Regions from separate parts of the Rhizobacter sp. P5_C2 genome, predicted to be linked through region 1. Evidence: predicted binding sites of a transcription regulator. Region 1 holds the regulator's gene; each other region holds the start of a gene.
The links. The regulator LexA, encoded in region 1, represses DNA repair genes until DNA is damaged. The targets are predictions, from matches to a motif close to ACTGTATNNNNATACAGT.
Positions count from the first base shown of each region.

Region 2: a site for LexA is predicted at 1,671-1,688, ahead of ACXJLU_RS30575 (error-prone DNA polymerase). Genes of this name have one in related genera too.
Region 3: a site for LexA is predicted at 2,257-2,274, ahead of recA (recombinase RecA). Genes of this name have one in related genera too.

Region 1 is NZ_JBFULV010000003.1:22,935-28,242, reverse strand. Features, by position in the region: gene ACXJLU_RS01475 (penicillin acylase family protein) at 1-780, shown strand, start outside; gene ACXJLU_RS01470 (helix-hairpin-helix domain-containing protein) at 903-1,202, opposite strand; gene lexA (transcriptional repressor LexA) at 1,214-1,888, opposite strand; gene ACXJLU_RS01460 (asparaginase) at 1,978-2,922, shown strand; gene ACXJLU_RS01455 (FAD-dependent monooxygenase) at 2,919-4,412, opposite strand; gene ACXJLU_RS01450 (TetR/AcrR family transcriptional regulator) at 4,468-5,106, shown strand; gene ACXJLU_RS01445 (organic hydroperoxide resistance protein) at 5,132-5,308, opposite strand, start outside.
Region 2 is NZ_JBFULV010000146.1:4,661-9,968, reverse strand. Features, by position in the region: gene ACXJLU_RS30590 (pyridoxamine 5'-phosphate oxidase family protein) at 1-517, opposite strand, end outside; gene ACXJLU_RS30585 (phytanoyl-CoA dioxygenase family protein) at 546-1,220, opposite strand; gene ACXJLU_RS30580 (hypothetical protein) at 1,247-1,594, opposite strand; gene ACXJLU_RS30575 (error-prone DNA polymerase) at 1,697-4,849, shown strand; gene yaaA (peroxide stress protein YaaA) at 4,970-5,308, shown strand, end outside.
Region 3 is NZ_JBFULV010000018.1:10,563-15,870, forward strand. Features, by position in the region: gene sugE (quaternary ammonium compound efflux SMR transporter SugE) at 1-233, opposite strand, end outside; gene ACXJLU_RS08820 (hypothetical protein) at 359-490, shown strand; gene ACXJLU_RS08825 (RecX family transcriptional regulator) at 522-1,049, opposite strand; gene recA (recombinase RecA) at 1,083-2,219, opposite strand; gene ACXJLU_RS08835 (response regulator) at 2,336-3,007, shown strand; gene ACXJLU_RS08840 (sensor histidine kinase) at 3,021-4,592, shown strand; gene ACXJLU_RS08845 (patatin-like phospholipase family protein) at 4,624-5,308, shown strand, end outside.

The sequences.
Region 1 (5,308 bases):
AGCCTGCGGACGATCCAGCGCGACCAGCTGTCGCTGGCGGCGCTGAAGCTGCTGCCGGTGCTGAAGCGCGCCGTGTCGAACCATCCGCTGGCGGCGGCCGCGCAGCGCGAGCTGGCGTCGTTCGACGGCACGATGGCGGCCGATCGCGCCGCGCCGCTGATCCTGTCGGCCTGGACGCGGCAGCTGACGCAGGCGGTGTTCAGCGACGAACTCGGCAGCGCCTTGTACGAGCGGCAGCTCGGCAGCCGCAGTTTTCGCGAAGCGCTGGAGGGCGTGCTGGAACGCCAGGACGGCTGGTGGTGCGACGACAAGACGACGCCGGCGGTCGAGACCTGTGCGCAGCAGGTGGATGCGGCGTTCACGCGGGCGCTCGACGAGCTGCAGCAGTCGCAGGGCGGCGATGTCTCGGCCTGGCAATGGGGCCGGGCGCACCAGGCGCGCGCCGAGCACCGGCCGTTCAGCAAGGTGAAGGCGCTGGCGCCTTGGTTCGAACTGCGTGCGCCGGTGGGCGGCGACACCTACACGATCAACGTGTCGCGCGTCGGCCTGCGACCGGATGCGACGACCGGCGAGCTGTACCTGGCTGAGCACGGCCCGTCGCTGCGGGCGCTGTACGACCTGGGCGACCGGGGTCGTTCACGCTTCATGCAGTCGAGCGGGCAGTCGGGTATCGTGTTTTCACCGCTGTACCGCAACTTCGTCGAGCGCTGGGCGAAGGTGGAAGACGTGCCGGTGTGGGGCGGGGCGGCGGAGCACACGCTGGTGCTGAAGCCGCGCTGATGCCGCGCTGATCAGCGGTCGAGAGGTCAGCGGTCGAGCTGCGCCAACTGGCTGACGATCTCGCGCGTGCTCAGCAGCCGCACGCCCTGGGCGGCCAGCGCCGAAGGCGCTTCGGGGGTGGGTCACACCGACCCGAACAAGGCCTTGCGCTGCGCGGTGTAGGCCCACCACGGCGCGGCCGGCGCGCCGCCCATGAAATCGGTGGCGGCCATGAAGGTGTCGAGCACGCAGGGGTCGTGGCGTTCGCCGGTGATCGCGCACAGCCGCTGGTACAGCACGAAGGCATCCTTGCCGCGCAGGTCTTGCGGCGCCTGGATGCCGATCAGCCGCAGGTCGGCCGCCAGCGCCGGGCCGATGTTGGGCAGTTGTTCGAGCGACTTGCACTCCGCGGCACTCGCCGCCTTCGGGGCCTTGATCACCACGGCAGCCTCCATCACAGCATGCTGTTGCGGATCAGGCCGACCGCGAGCCCTTCGAGTTCGAAGTCGACGTCGCCGAACGGCACGACGATGGGCTCGAAATCGGGGTTCTCCGGCAGCAGTTCGATGCTGGTGCGGGTGCGCTTGAAGCGCTTGACGGTGACCTCGTCGCCCAGCCGCGCGACGACGATCTGCCCGTTCTTCGCATCCTTGGCCTTCTGCACCGCGAGCAGGTCGCCGTCCATGATGCCGGCGTCGCGCATGCTCATGCCGCGCACCTTCAGCAGGAAATCGGGCCGGCGGCTGAACAGGCTGGCTTCCATCAGGTAGGTCTGGTCGATGTGCTCCTGCGCGAGGATCGGGCTGCCCGCCGCGACCCGCCCGACCAGCGGCAGCGTGAGCTGCGAGAGGCTGGGCAGCGGCAGGCTGAACTGCTTGCCGCGGCTCTGGTTCAGCGCACGCAATGTGTCAGACTGCAGACGGATGCCTCGCGAGGTGCCCCCCACCAGCTCGATGACGCCCTTGCGGGCCAGCGCCTGCAGGTGTTCCTCGGCGGCGTTGGCCGACTTGAAGCCCAGCTCGTTCGCGATCTCGGCGCGGGTCGGTGGGGCGCCGGTGCGCTCGATCGCGCTCTGCACCAGGTCGAGGATCTGCTGCTGGCGGTCGGTGAGCTTCGGGGTTTCGTTCATCGCGGGCCTCGGGTTGATGATTCGCGCGGCAGTGAGCAGCGGACTGAACATCCATCCAGTGACTGTATTTTTATCCAGCTTCGTGAAAAATGCAAAGAACTGACCCAACCGTCGTCGTGCTCGGCACCGGCGGCACCATCGCCGGCACCTCGGCCGCCCCCGGCGACAACATCGGCTACACCGCGGCGCAGCTCGGCGTCGCGCAGCTCGTGAAGGCGGTGCCGGCACTGGCCGCGGTGGCGCTCGAGCCCGAGCAGGTCGCCCAGGTCGACAGCAAGGACATGAGCGCCGACGTGTGGCGCGCGCTGCTCAAGCGGCTCGCCCACCACCTGGCGCGGCCCGAGGTGGCCGGCGTGGTCGTCACGCACGGCACCGACACGCTGGAAGAGACCGCGTGGCTGCTGCAGCGCGTGCTCGCGCCGGGCAAGCCGGTGGTGCTGACCGCGGCGATGCGGCCCGCCACCTCGCTGCAGCCCGACGGGCCGCAGAACCTGCTCGATGCGGTGACCGTCGCGCAGCACCCCGGCGCGCGCGGCGTGCTGGCGGTGCTCGGCGGCGTGGTGCATGGCGCGGCCGATGTGCGCAAGGTCCACACCTACCGCATCGAGGCCTTCGATTCGGGCGATGCCGGCCCGGTCGGGCGCATCGAGGAAGGGCGGCTGCGGCTGTTCCGCCCGTGGCCGGCCGGTGAGCCGTTGGAGGCCGCGGCGGTTAGCCGGCTGGTGGACGGGCCGGCGTGGCCGCGCGTCGACATCCTGCTCAGCCATGCGGGTGTCGACGGCGTGCTGGTCGATGCGCTGGTCGAGCGGGGCACGCGCGGCATCGTGGTCGCTGGCACCGGGCATGGCACGGTGCACCACGCGCTGGAGTCGGCGCTGCTGCGGGCCCAGGCGGCCGGCGTGCGCGTGCTGCGCTGCAGCCGCGTGGCCGGCGGCCCGGTGTTCGCGCAGGCCGGCGACGTGTTGACGGCCGGCGGCGAGCGCTCGCCGTACCAGGCGCGCGTCGAGCTGCTGCTGCAGCTGCTCGCCGACTAGGAAATGCTTTCCAGCGCGGGGCTGAACCAGCGGCGCAGCGCTTCTTCCAGTCCGTCCGTGTCGTTGTCGTCGCCGGCCCAGGCCACGCAGGCATCGGGACGGATCAGCATCGAGCGCCCCGCGCCGACCGCGACGCATCGCACCCACCGCGTGGCGGCCCTCACGAGCTGCGAGGCCTTGCCGTCCGTGGAGGCGTCGAGAAAAACGCCGCGCCCGTCCTGCATCAGCTCGCCGATCGAGACATCGCCGACCAGCCGGCCGACCTCGTCCCGTGCCGACCCGAGTTCGTACCGCGTCGACAGGCCGCTCATCGTCTCGCCGATCAACCGGTTCACGTCGTCGAACGCCATCAGCGTCGCGATGAGCTCGCGCATCGCACCCGCTTGCGGATCGGGCCGCAGGATCGCGACCTGGGCCAGCGTGTTCTGCAGAACCGCCTCGGCCGCGGGGTGCCGCTCGGCGGTGTAGCTGTCGAGCAGGCTGTCCGGCATCTCGCCGCGAATCACCGCCGCGAGCTTCCAGCCGAGGTTCGCCGCGTCCACCAGGCCGAGGCTCAGGCCCTGGCCGCCGAACGGCGAATGGACATGCGCCGCATCGCCGGCCAGCAGCACCCGGCCGCGCCGGTAGCTGTCGACGAGCCGCGTGTTGTCCGCCCACCGGTTGGCGCTGGCAAGTGCGTTCACGCGGACATCGGTGTCGCTGATGCGGCGCAACACCGCCTCGATCTCGTCGCGCGTGACGGGCGCTTGCCGATCTTCCGGCGGGCCGGTGAAATCCAGCATGAACAAGCGACCCGGCACCGGCCCGTGTGAGAACACCCCGCCCGGTGTGCGATGCCAACCCACGGGCCCCAGGCGATCGGGGTGGTCGACCTCGGCGACGGCCTGGTAGAAGGTCGAGGTCGGCGCGGTGCCGGGGAAGTCGAAGCCGGCCATCTTGCGGATGCTGCTGCGCCCGCCGTCGCATCCCATCAGCCAGGCGCAGCGCAGGCGGCCTGCGCTGGCCGGCGAAGCCCAAGCGACATCGACGCCGTCGTGCTGCTGCACGAAGCCGGTCACCTCGCAGCCACGGCGCACCTCGATCCCGAGCGCGCCGGCGCGCTCGGCCAGCATCGCCTCGACGCCCTGCTGGTCCACCGGCCGGGCACGCCGCTCCGGCTCTTTCTGCGCATCCTTGCGAATGAGGGCGAGGCCGGCGAAGTGGCCGCTGAACTTCGACCCCGGCCCGCGCGCGGCCGCGCCCGGCTGCGTGATGAACTGCTGCATCGCCGCGACGCTGCGCGCCTCGGCGGCGGCGAGGGCCTGCGCCATCCCGCGGCGCATCAGCGCCTCGCTGCCGAGCGGCCCGACCGACATCGCCTTGATGGCCATGCTCGGCGCGGCCAGGCGCTCCAGCACGACGACGCGCGCGCCGCCCAGGCCCAGCTCAATGGCGGCCAGCAACCCGACCGGCCCGGCACCGACCACCACCACATCCACCGGCATTTCCATGTACTGCACTCCACGTTGTACTGAGTACAATAACTGTACTCAGTACAATGAAGACATGTCAATCCCGTCCGACCTGCGATCCCGCAAGCGCCTCGCCACGCGGCAAGGCATCTCCAACGCCGCGACGCGCCTGTTCCTGGCGCGCGGCTTCGACAAGGTGACGGTGGACGAGATCGCGGCGGCCGCCGACGTCGGGCGGATGACGGTGTTCAATCACTTCCCGCGCAAGGAAGACATGTTCTTCGACCGCGACGAAGAGGTCCGCGAGGTGCTGCGCGATGCGTTGCGGCAGCGCGATCCGGGCGTTTCGCCGATCGAGGCCTTGCGCCTGCTCGCGCACCGGCTGGTCGACGACGGCAGCCCGTACGTCGAGTTTTCTGCGGACAGCCAGGGCTTCATCGAGACCATCGAGGGCAGCGACACGCTGAAGGCCCGGGCCCGGGCGATACGCGACGAGATCGCGCAGGTCGTCACCGAGGCGCTGGCCGAAGGGGCCGCGCGGGAGGCGGGCGATCCGGCCGCGCATCTGGCCGCAGGCCTGCTGCTGGCGACGTGGGCCGCCGCCCTCATCCAGGCGCACCGGAGCTTTCGGGAGCGCCAGGACGCTGACGCGGCGAAGGCGCTCTTCCTCGCCCTCGTCGACAAGGGCACCCTCGGGCTGAACGCCGCGATGGCGGGCACGCCTTACGCGTGAGCCATCGCGGCGGCGGCGATCAGGCTCAGGCCAGCGTCAGCGCCACGTCCACGTTGCCGCGCGTCGCGTTCGAGTACGGGCAGATCTGGTGCGCCGCGTCGACGATCTTCTGCGCGACCGCGCGCTCGACGCCCGGCACCGTGATGGTCATCGCGACCTGGATGCCGAAGCCTTGCGGGATCGGGCCGATGCTGACGCTCGC
Region 2 (5,308 bases), on a different contig from region 1:
CGGCGGGCGGCGCCCACAGCTTCGAGCGCTGCAGCGCGCGGGCGCACTGGAACAGCACGGTCTCGATGCGCACGACGATCACGCACTTCGGCGGCGTGCCGTCCATCGCGAGCCGCTGCAGCAGGCCGGGGTCGACGCTGATGTGGGCACGGCCGTTGACGCGCAGCGTCTCGCCGACGCCGGGGATCATGAACAGCAGCGCGACGCGCGGATCGGCGACGATGTTGCGCAGGCTGTCGATGCGGTTGTTGCCGCGCCGCTCGGGCAGCAGCAGCGTGTGCTCGTCCTGCACGGTGACGAGCGGGGCCGGGTCGCCGCGCGGCGAGGCGTCGAGCCCGGCCGGGCCGCTGGTGGCGAGCACCGCGAACGGCGCGGCCTCGAGCCAGCGCCGGTACACCGGGTGCAGCGAGGCCACCTCCTTGCGGATCGACGCCTCGCCGACCGGGCCGAACAGCGCTTCGAGCGCGGCGAGGTCGCTGACGGTGGAAGAAGAGGGCGCGGTGGTCGGATCTGACATGGTCTACGGCGTCTCGGCGGGCGGTGGGCTACGCCGCATGTTGCCACCGCAGGCCGTGCGGTGGCTGCGTGGGCCCGAACAGAAAGTGCAGCACCCGGCGGCGGCTGGTGCCGGTGGCCTTCGACGAAGCGTGCAGCAGCAAGGGGCGTATCACGAGGGCATCGCCCTTGGCGGCGCAGAGAGTGATTTCAGGGCCGCGGGTGCGCAGCGCGATGGCATCGTCGTCGCGGATGTGCCCGAGGCGGTGGGTGCCGGGGATGACTCGCAGCGGCCCGTCCTGCGCAGTGCAGGGATCCAGGTGGACGCGCACGGCGATCAGTTGACCGAGAAAGTCGACGGGCGGCTGGACGAACAGCGCACCTTCCTTCTCGGACCAGGCGCGCAGGGCCGGATGATCGATGCGTTCAGAGACCGGGATCCCGAGATCCTGATGGACCGGCACCAGCCAGTTGAGCGACGCGGATTTCTCGAAGAAAGTGCACTGCACGGCGACGAGGCCGGCAGGCATCAGGCCCGAAAGGACGCGGTGCTGCCGCAGGCGCTGCGCCAGCGCTGCGCACCAGGGTTGCGACAACAGGCTGCGCGTGCCGGCACCGCCTGACCCCAGCGCCTCGACGAGGTCTGCCAAGGCATCGCAGTCGCCGGCCGGCAGCACTGCGGGCACCACCACGCAACCGGTCTTCTCGAACCCGTTCGGCGTCATCAGGGCGACGCGATCACACCGGCGCGTCAGTCGTCGAGCGCGACGGACTCGGCCGGCTTCGGCCGGCAGTCGCGCTTCTTCTCAAGCCAGTAGACGACGTTGCCGGCCACGACGATGCTGCCGGAGATCACGGTGGAGGCGGCCAGCAGCGCGGCTTCGGCCACCGCCTGGCCGGCGCATCGCTCGAGCACGGTGCAGCCGCGGTCCGCGTTGATGACCTGCGTCGTGTCCAGCACCATCTGGCGGGCCGTGATCTGGCATTCCTCGTCGTAGACGTGAATCGTGCGCGGGTAGGCGCAGCCGAACGATGCGGCCGCGGTCAGGATCGACAGGGACAGCGTGCGGAGCGTCCGCAGGGGAGGGGTCTGGGGCATCGGATGATCTCGTCGGGCGGACAGCGATTCTGCCGCGAGTCCACCACGCGCTTGCAGTCCGGCAGGAGGTTCATATACTGTATGAACATACAGTTTCTACCGATGCTCCCGCCCTACGCCGAGCTGCACTGCCGCAGCAATTTCAGCTTTCTCACCGGTGCCTCGCACCCCGAGGAGCTGGTGAACCGCGCCGCTGACCTCGGCTACGCGGCGCTCGCGATCACCGACGAATGCTCGCTGTCCGGCGTGGTGCGCGCGCATGTCGAGGCGCAACGGCGCCAGCTGCACCTGATCATCGGCAGCGAGATCCGGCTGACGCTGCCCGCCGATGGCGCTCCGCATGCGCGGCTCGTGCTGCTCGCGCAGACGCGCCGCGGCTACGGCAACCTGTCGCACTGGATCACCGTCGCGCGGCGCCGCGCCGACAAGGGGCATTACCGCGCGCACCCGTCCGACCTCGAAGGCGGCGTGCCCGATGCCCCCACGCTGGCCGGCCTGCCCGATTGCCTGGCGCTGCTGGTGCCCGATGCGTCGCAGCCGTTCGAGACGGTGTTCGCGCATGCGATGTGGCTCAAGACCTGGTTCCACGACCGGGCCGCGCTGGCCCTCGAACGCCTGCACCGCCCCGGCGATGAAGAACTGCTGGCCACCGTGCTGAACATCGCCCGGCGGGTCGGCCTGCCGGTGGTCGCGACCGGCGACGTGCTGATGCACCTGCGTTCGCGCAAGTCGCTGCAGGACACGCTGACCGCGACGCGGCTGAAGCTGCCGCTCACCGAATGCGGGCTGCGGCTCGCACCGAACGCCGAGCAGTACCTGCGCTCGCGAGGCCGGCTGGCCGGCCTCTACGAGGCACAGTGGCTCGACAACACGCTGATGCTGGCCGCGCAATGCACGTTCTCGCTCGCCGAGCTGAAGTACGAGTACCCGCGCGAGGTCGTGCCCGAGGGCAGCACGCCGATCGCCCACCTGCGCCGGCTCACCTATGCCGGCGTGCCCAAACGCTTTCCGAACGGGCTGAAGCCGGAGTGGGCGAAGCAGATCGAGGACGAACTCGCGCTGATCGAGCAGCTCGGCTACGAGGCCTACTTCCTGACGGTCGCCGACATCGTGCGCTGGGCGCGCGATCGCGACATCCTGTGCCAGGGGCGCGGCAGCGCGGCCAACTCGGTGGTCTGCTACTGCCTCGAGGTGACCGAGGTCGATCCCGGGCGCGCCACGCTGCTGTTCGGCCGCTTCATCAGCGCCGAGCGCAACGAGCCGCCCGACATCGACATCGACTTCGAGCACCAGCGCCGCGAAGAGGTCATCCAGTACATCTACCGCAAGTACGGCCGCCACCGCGCGGCGCTCACCGCGGTCGTCATCAGCTACCGGCCGCGCAGCGCGGTGCGCGACGTCGGCCGAGCGCTCGGCATCGACCTGCAGCGCATCGACGCGCTCTCGAAGAGCCAGCAGTGGTTCGACGGCCGCGGCATCAGCGCCGATCGCCTGCGTGAGAACGGCTTCGACCCCGATTCAATGGTCGTGCGGCAATGGGCCGAGCTGACCGGCATGCTGGTGGGCTTTCCGCGCCACCTGAGCCAGCACCCGGGCGGCTTCGTGATCGCGCGCGACCAGATCGAGCAGCTGGTGCCGGTCGAGAACGCCGCGATGGAAGACCGCAGCGTCGTGCAGTGGGACAAGGACGACCTCGACGCGCTCGGGCTCATCAAGGTCGACATCCTCGCGCTCGGCATGCTGAGCGCGCTGCGCCGCGCGCTGGAGTTCATCGGCCACAAGCAGGGCCATGCATTCCGCCTGCAGGACATCGCCGAGGGCGACGCGCCCACCTACGACATGATCTGCAAGGCCGACACCGTCGGCGTGTTCCAGATCGAGAGCCGGGCGCAGATGAGCATGCTGCCGCGCCTGCAGCCACGCACCTACTACGACCTGGTGGTCGAGGTGGCGATCGTGCGGCCCGGCCCGATCCAGGGCGGCATGGTCCACCCCTACCTGAAGAACCGCAACCTGCGCATCGAGGACATCGACTGCCCTCGCAAGCTCTGGCCGGCGCTGGAACGCACGAAGGGCGTGCCGATCTTCCAGGAGCAGGTGATGCAGATCGCGATGCTGGCCGCCGACTTCACGCAGGGCGAGGCCGACCAGCTGCGCCGCGCGATGGCCGCCTGGAAGCGCAAGGGCGGGCTGGGGCCGTTCCACGAGCGGCTGGTCGGCCGCATGGTCGCCAACGGCTACGAGCTCGATTACGCCGAGCGCATCTTCAAGCAGATGGAGGGCTTCGGCGAATACGGCTTCCCGGAGAGCCATGCGGCCGGCTTCGCGCTGCTCGCCTACGACAGCAGCTGGATCAAGTGCCACCACCCCGATGCGTTCCTGGCCGCGCTGCTGAACAGCCAGCCGATGGGCTTCTACGGCCCGGCGCAGCTGGTGCGCGATGCGCGCGAGCACGGCGTCGAGGTGCGGCCGGTCGACGTGGATTGCAGCGAGTGGGACTGCACGCTGGAGTGGCCGCTGGACGAGCCTGGGTCCGGCGCCGGGCTGCGGCCGGTGCGGCTGGGGCTGAACCGCGTCGGCGGCTTGTCCGAGGCCGCGGGCCGGCGCATCGCCGCGGCCCGCGAGCACGGCGCCTTCGCGAACCCCGAAGACCTGGCGCGCCGCGCCGGGCTGAATGCGCACGAGCTGCAGTCGCTGGCCCAGGCCGATGCGCTGCACAGCCTGAGCGGCCACCGTCACCAGGCGGCCTGGGCGGTGGCCGGCGTCGACACCCGGCCCACCGCGATGCTGAGCCGCACCCGCATCGACGAGCCTGCGCTGCTGCTGCCCGCGCCGGCCGAGGCCGACGAGACGCTGGCCGACTACCAGGCGCTCGGGCTGACGCTGAAGCGCCACCCGCTCGCGCTGCTGCGCCCGCAGCTCGAGGCCTTCCAGGTGCAGACCGCGGCCGTGCTGCGGGGCTACCCCGACGGGCGGCTGGCGCGCGCGAGCGGGCTGGTCACGCACCGGCAGCGGCCGCAGACCGCCAAGGGCACGGTCTTCGTCACGCTGGAAGACGAGACCGGTGCCGTCAACATCATCGTCTGGCCGCGCGTGTTCGAAACCCAGCGCCAGGCCTTGCTCGGATCGCGGCTGCTGACGGTCTACGGCCAGTGGCAGCGGCAGGGCGACGTGATGCACCTGCTGGCGGTCAAGATGATCGACCACACGCCGCTGCTGGGCGGCCTCATTGCACGAAGTCGCGATTTCCGCTGATTTCCGCTCATTTCCATTGATGCGCCTGAAGCCGCGGGCACACCTGGAAACCAGATGTTGCACGCCGATTCGATAGAGTTCGGGGTTTCCGTCTTTCCTTTCGCACCTCGCACCGGCTTCATGCTGTTCCTGCTCTCGCCCGCCAAGACCCTCGACTACGACACGCCGCTGCGCACCGCGCACGAGCCGACGATGCCGTCCTTCCTGCCCCGCTCGGCGGAGCTGATCAAGGTATTGAAGACGCAGTCGGTCGCCGACATCGCGGCGCTGATGCACCTCTCCGAATCGCTGTCGACGCTCAACGTCGAGCGCTATGCGGCCTGGAGCCCGCGCTTCACCGAGGCCAACAGCCGCCCGGCCGCGCTCGCGTTCGACGGCGACGTCTACGACGGCCTGAAGGCCCCGACGCTGAGCGACACCGACCTGGCCTGGGCCCAGGACCACCTGTGCATCCTGTCG
Region 3 (5,308 bases), on a different contig from region 1:
AACAGCACGATGCCGAGGATCGCGGTGCCGACCGCACCGACGCCGACCCACACCGCGTAGGCCGTGCCGACCGGCAGCGACTTCATCGCATAGCCCAGCAGGCACACGCTGATGACCATCGCCGCCACCGTGCCGATCGAGGGCCACAGGCGCGTGAAGCCTTCGGTGTACTTCAGGCCGATCGCCCAGCCGATTTCGAAGAGGCCTGCGGCCACCAGGATGATCCAGTTCATGGGTTTGCCTTGTCGGGGTCGGGAATGAGTGAGCGGTTGTACCCGCAACCGGCGCCCGGCGCGGCGGGGCGTGCGCCAACAGTGGTACAACCGCGGGTCTTTCAACCAACACACCGGAGAACGCCATGAGCGCCGACAAGGACCGCGCCATTCGCAGGCAAAAGCAAAAGCGCGCGAAGCATGTCAAGAAGGAAACCCGCCAACTGCGTGAAGCAGCGGCTGGGTCGGCAACGAAGCAGGCCACCAAGGCCGCCTGATCGGGCACCGGTTCGGGCGCCACCTCAGGCGTCAGCCGTCGTCACCCTCGACCTCGGCCCCGCCTTTGACGACGCGGCGGATCACCTCGGGTGAGAACCCGCGGCTCGACAGGAACCGCATCTGTTTGGCGCGCCCGGCGGCATCCGCGGCCGGCGCGCCGAATTTGCGCAGCCACACCTCGTGGGCGCGCGCGAGTTCACTGTCCTTGAGTCTTGCCGCAGTGCCGGCATCGAGCGCGACACCGTGCTGCGCCAGTTCCAGGCGAATGCGCAGGTTGCCGTAGCGGCCCTCGCGCACATGGACCCGGCTCTCGACGAAGCGTTGCTCGCTGAAGTAGCCCTTGTCCTGCAGCCACGTCAGCACGTCGTCGACCTGCTGGTCGGCATCAATGGGTTCGGTGGGCTCGGCGGGCTCGGCGGGCTCGGTGAGCCCGGACTCCGCCTCGCTGTGCAGCTTCCGCAGATGCTGCAGCAGCTTGCGCCGCAGCTCCTGCCGGCTGTGCTCGCGCTGTGACAGCAGCTGCACGCCGCGCCCGCGCAGCGACAGCCGCCGTTTCATCGCCACCGCCGGACGGTTGCTGCGCTCCCGCGATTACTCGCGGGCTTCCTTCGGTTCTTTCAATTCCTTCGGCTCTTTCGACTCTTTGGCAGCCTTCTTCGACGGCTTGGCCTCATCGGCCACCGCTGCCGCGCCACCATTGGTCGGCAGCAGCGGAATGCCCATCGCCTCGCGCACCTTGTTCTCGATCTCGATCGACAGGTCGGGGTTCTCGCGCAGGAACTCGCGGGCGTTGTCCTTGCCCTGGCCGATCTTCTCGCCGTTGTAGGCGTACCAGGCACCCGACTTCTCGAGCACCTTGGCCTCGACGCCCATGTCGATCACCTCGCCTTCGCGGCTGATGCCCTGGCCGTAGAGGATGTCGAACTCGGCGGTCTTGAACGGCGGCGACACCTTGTTCTTGACGACCTTGACCTTGGTCTCGTTGCCGATGACTTCTTCGCCCTTCTTGATGCTGCCGATGCGGCGGATGTCGAGCCGCACCGACGCGTAGAACTTCAGCGCATTGCCGCCGGTGGTGGTTTCGGGGCTGCCGAACATCACGCCGATCTTCATGCGGATCTGGTTGATGAAGATGACCATCGTGTTGGTCTTCTTGATGGTGCCGGTGAGCTTGCGCAGCGCCTGGCTCATCAGGCGGGCCTGCAGGCCGGGCAGCGAATCGCCCATCTCGCCTTCGATTTCGGCCTTGGGCGTCAGCGCCGCGACCGAGTCGATCACCACCAGGTCGACCGAGCCGGAGCGCACCAGCGCGTCGACGATCTCGAGCGCCTGCTCGCCGGTGTCGGGCTGGCTGATCAGCAGCTCTTGCAGGTTGACGCCCAGCTTCTGGGCATAGGCGGTGTCGAGCGCGTGCTCGGCATCGATGAAGGCGCAGGTGCCGCCGAGCTTCTGCATTTCGGAGATGACCTGCAGCGTCAGCGTGGTCTTGCCCGACGATTCGGGGCCGTAGATCTCGACCACCCGGCCGCGCGGCAGGCCGCCCACGCCCAGCGCGGCATCGAGGCCGAGCGAACCGGTGGAGACGACCTCGATGTCTTCGATCACCTCGCCTTCGCCGAGCCGCATGATCGAGCCCTTGCCGAACTGCTTTTCGATCTGCGCCAGCGCAGCTTGCAGGGCCTTGGCCTTTTCGGTGTTGAGGGTGGCGGCTTTGACGGGGGCATCCATGGGGCGATCTCCTAGAGTTGCGCGGATTATGGCAAAGGCTGGATGTTTGTACAGTCTTTTCTGGGGTTCCCTACAATCCCGCAGCGGCCGGGTCACGAGCCGCACAGGAGGCAGCCATGCGCGTGTTGATCGCCGAAGACGACCAGGTGTTGGCCGACGGGCTGCTGCGCTCGCTGCGCAATGGGGGCTATGCGGTCGACCACGTGGCGAGCGGCACCGAGGCCGACGCGGCCCTGTCGGCCCATGAGTTCGACCTGCTGATCCTCGACCTCGGCCTGCCGAAGCTGCACGGGCTCGAGGTGCTGCGCAAGCTGCGCGCCCGCGGCTCGGCGGTGCCGGTGCTGATCCTGACCGCGGCCGACAGCGTCGAGCAGCGCGTGCAGGGCCTCGACCTCGGCGCCGACGACTACATGGCCAAGCCGTTCTCGCTGCAGGAACTCGAGGCCCGCGTGCGTGCGCTGACGCGGCGCGGGCTGGGCACCGCGTCGAGCGTGATCCGGCACGGGCCGCTGACCTTCGACGCGACCGGCCGCGTGGCCTACCTGAACGACCAGATGGTCGAGCTGTCGGCGCGCGAGCTGAGCCTGCTCGAGGTGCTGCTGCAGCGCGCCGGCCGGCTGGTCAGCAAGGACCAGTTGGTCGAGCGGCTGTGCGAATGGGGCGAAGAGGTCAGCAACAACGCGATCGAGGTCTACATCCACCGGCTGCGCAAGAAGATCGAGCAGGGCCCGGTGCGGATCGCGACGGTGCGCGGGCTGGGCTACTGCCTGGAGAAGATCGCAGCCTGATGAAAGTGGCCGGATGAAAGAGCAGCGCTCGCTGTTCGGCGAGATCCTCGACTGGATGCTCGCGCCGCTGCTGCTGCTGTGGCCGATGAGCGTGGTGCTGACCTGGCTGGTCGCGCAGGGCATCGCCAACAAGCCGTTCGACCGCCAGCTCGGCGAGATGGCCCGCGTGCTGTCGCAGCAGGTCACAGTGCAGGACGCCGGCGGCGGCACGCTGCCGTCGGCCAGCTTCGCGCTGCCGGCCAGCGCCGCCGAGCTGCTGCACACCGACGAGACCGACACGCTGTATTACCAAGTGCTCGGCCTCGACGGCCAGTACCTGAGCGGCGACCGCGCACTGCCGATGCCCAACGACGAAGAGCGCGCCGCGCCCGGCGTGGTGCGCTACCGCGACGACGAGATCAACCGCGAGCCGGTGCGCATCGCCTACGTGCGCATCGGGTTGCCGGGCAGCATGGCGGCCGGCGTCGAGGCGCCGATCGTGCAGGTGGCCGAGACGCTGGGCAAGCGCTCGCGGCTGGCCACCGAGATCATCAAGGGCGTGATGCTGCCGCAGTTCGTGATCCTGCCGCTGGCGGTGCTGCTGGTGTGGCTGGCGCTCGCGCGCGGCATTGCGCCGCTGAACGAGCTGCAGCAGCGCATCCGCCGCCGCGAAAGCCACGACCTGAGCCCGATCGACGAGCGCGACGCGCCCGAGGAGGTTTCGCCGCTGGTGCGCGCGATCAACGACCTGCTGGCCCGGCTGGACCGCAGCATCGGCGCGCAGAAGCACTTCCTGGCCGACGCGGCGCACCAGCTGAAGACGCCGCTGGCCGGGCTGCGCACGCAGGCCGAGCTGGCGCAGCGCGAGATCGATGCCGGCGAGCGCGACCCGCAGGCGCTGAAGAAATCGCTGCAGCAGATCGCGCGCGCCAGCCAGCGCGCCGCGCGCATGGTCAACCAGCTGCTCGCGATGGCACGCGCCGAGGACGCCTCGCAGGCGCTGCAGCACCAGCCGGTCAACCTGGCGCGGCTGGCGGCCGAGGCGGTGCACGATTTCGTGCCGCGCGCGCTCGAGAAGCGCATCGACCTCGGCTACGAAGGCCCCGAGACCACGCGGCGCGGCGCGGCCGGGTTGTCGGTCTCCGGCCAGCCGGTGCTGCTGCGCGAGCTGATCCGCAACCTGGTCGACAACGCGCTGCAGTACACGCCCGAAGGCGGCACGGTCACGGTGCGGGCCGTCGACGACCCGTTCGGCCAGGTGGTCGTGGTGCAGGTGGAAGACTCCGGCCCGGGCATCCCGGCCGGCGAGCGCGACAAGGTGTTCCAGCCGTTCTACCGCTCGCTGGGCACCAACGTCGACGGCTCGGGGCTCGGGCTCGCGATCGTGCGCGAGATCGCGCAGCAGCACGGCGCCGAGATCACGCTGGAAGACGCCAACCTGCGGCACCGCCCGGGCCTGAGCGAGCAGGGCGGCGTGGCCTTCGGGCCCGGGGCGCGCTTCACGGTGCGCTTTCCGGTGCAGTTGCCGGCGCAGGTGCCGGTCGAGCCCCCGGCCGGTTCCGGCACGGTGACCGACGGAAACACGGGCGAATCCCATCCGACTTAGACTGCCCCGGGTTAACCCGAGGTGCATCCCGATGGCAGTACACGAAACGATCTCCCACCCGAAGAGCGGTGGCGACGCCCCGGCCACGCTCGGCCTCGACCTCGCGCTGCAGGGCGGCGGCTCGCACGGCGCCTTCACCTGGGGCGTGCTCGACCGGCTGCTCGAAGACGACGGGCTGCACTTCAGCGGCGTCTCGGGCACCAGCGCCGGCGCGCTGAATGCCGCGGTGATGGCCAGCGGCTACAAGAAGGGCGGTCGCGACGGCGCACGCGCGGCGCTGACCGAGTTCTGGCGCGACGTCAGCCGCTCGGGTTCGATCTTCTCGCCGTTCTCGGCCGGCCAGGCCCATTCGCTGAGCGACAACTTCAAGCTCGACAAGCTGCCGGGCTACCAGTGGATGAGTTCGTTCTTCCGCTCGTTCAGCCCCTACGAATTCAACCCGCTCAACCTGAACCCGCTGCGCGACGTGCTGCGCCGCCACGTCGATGAAGACGCGGTGCATGCGAGCGGGCTGCGGCTGTTCATCACCGCGACCAGCGTGACGACCGGCCAGGCGCGCGTTTTCACCGGCCGCGACATCACGGTCGACGTGCTGCTCGCGTCGGCCTGCCTGCCGTTCCTGTTCCAGGCGGTGCACATCGACGGCGAGCCCTACTGGGACGGCGGCTACACCGGCAACCCGGCCATCTACCCGCTGATCTACCAGACCGCGGCGC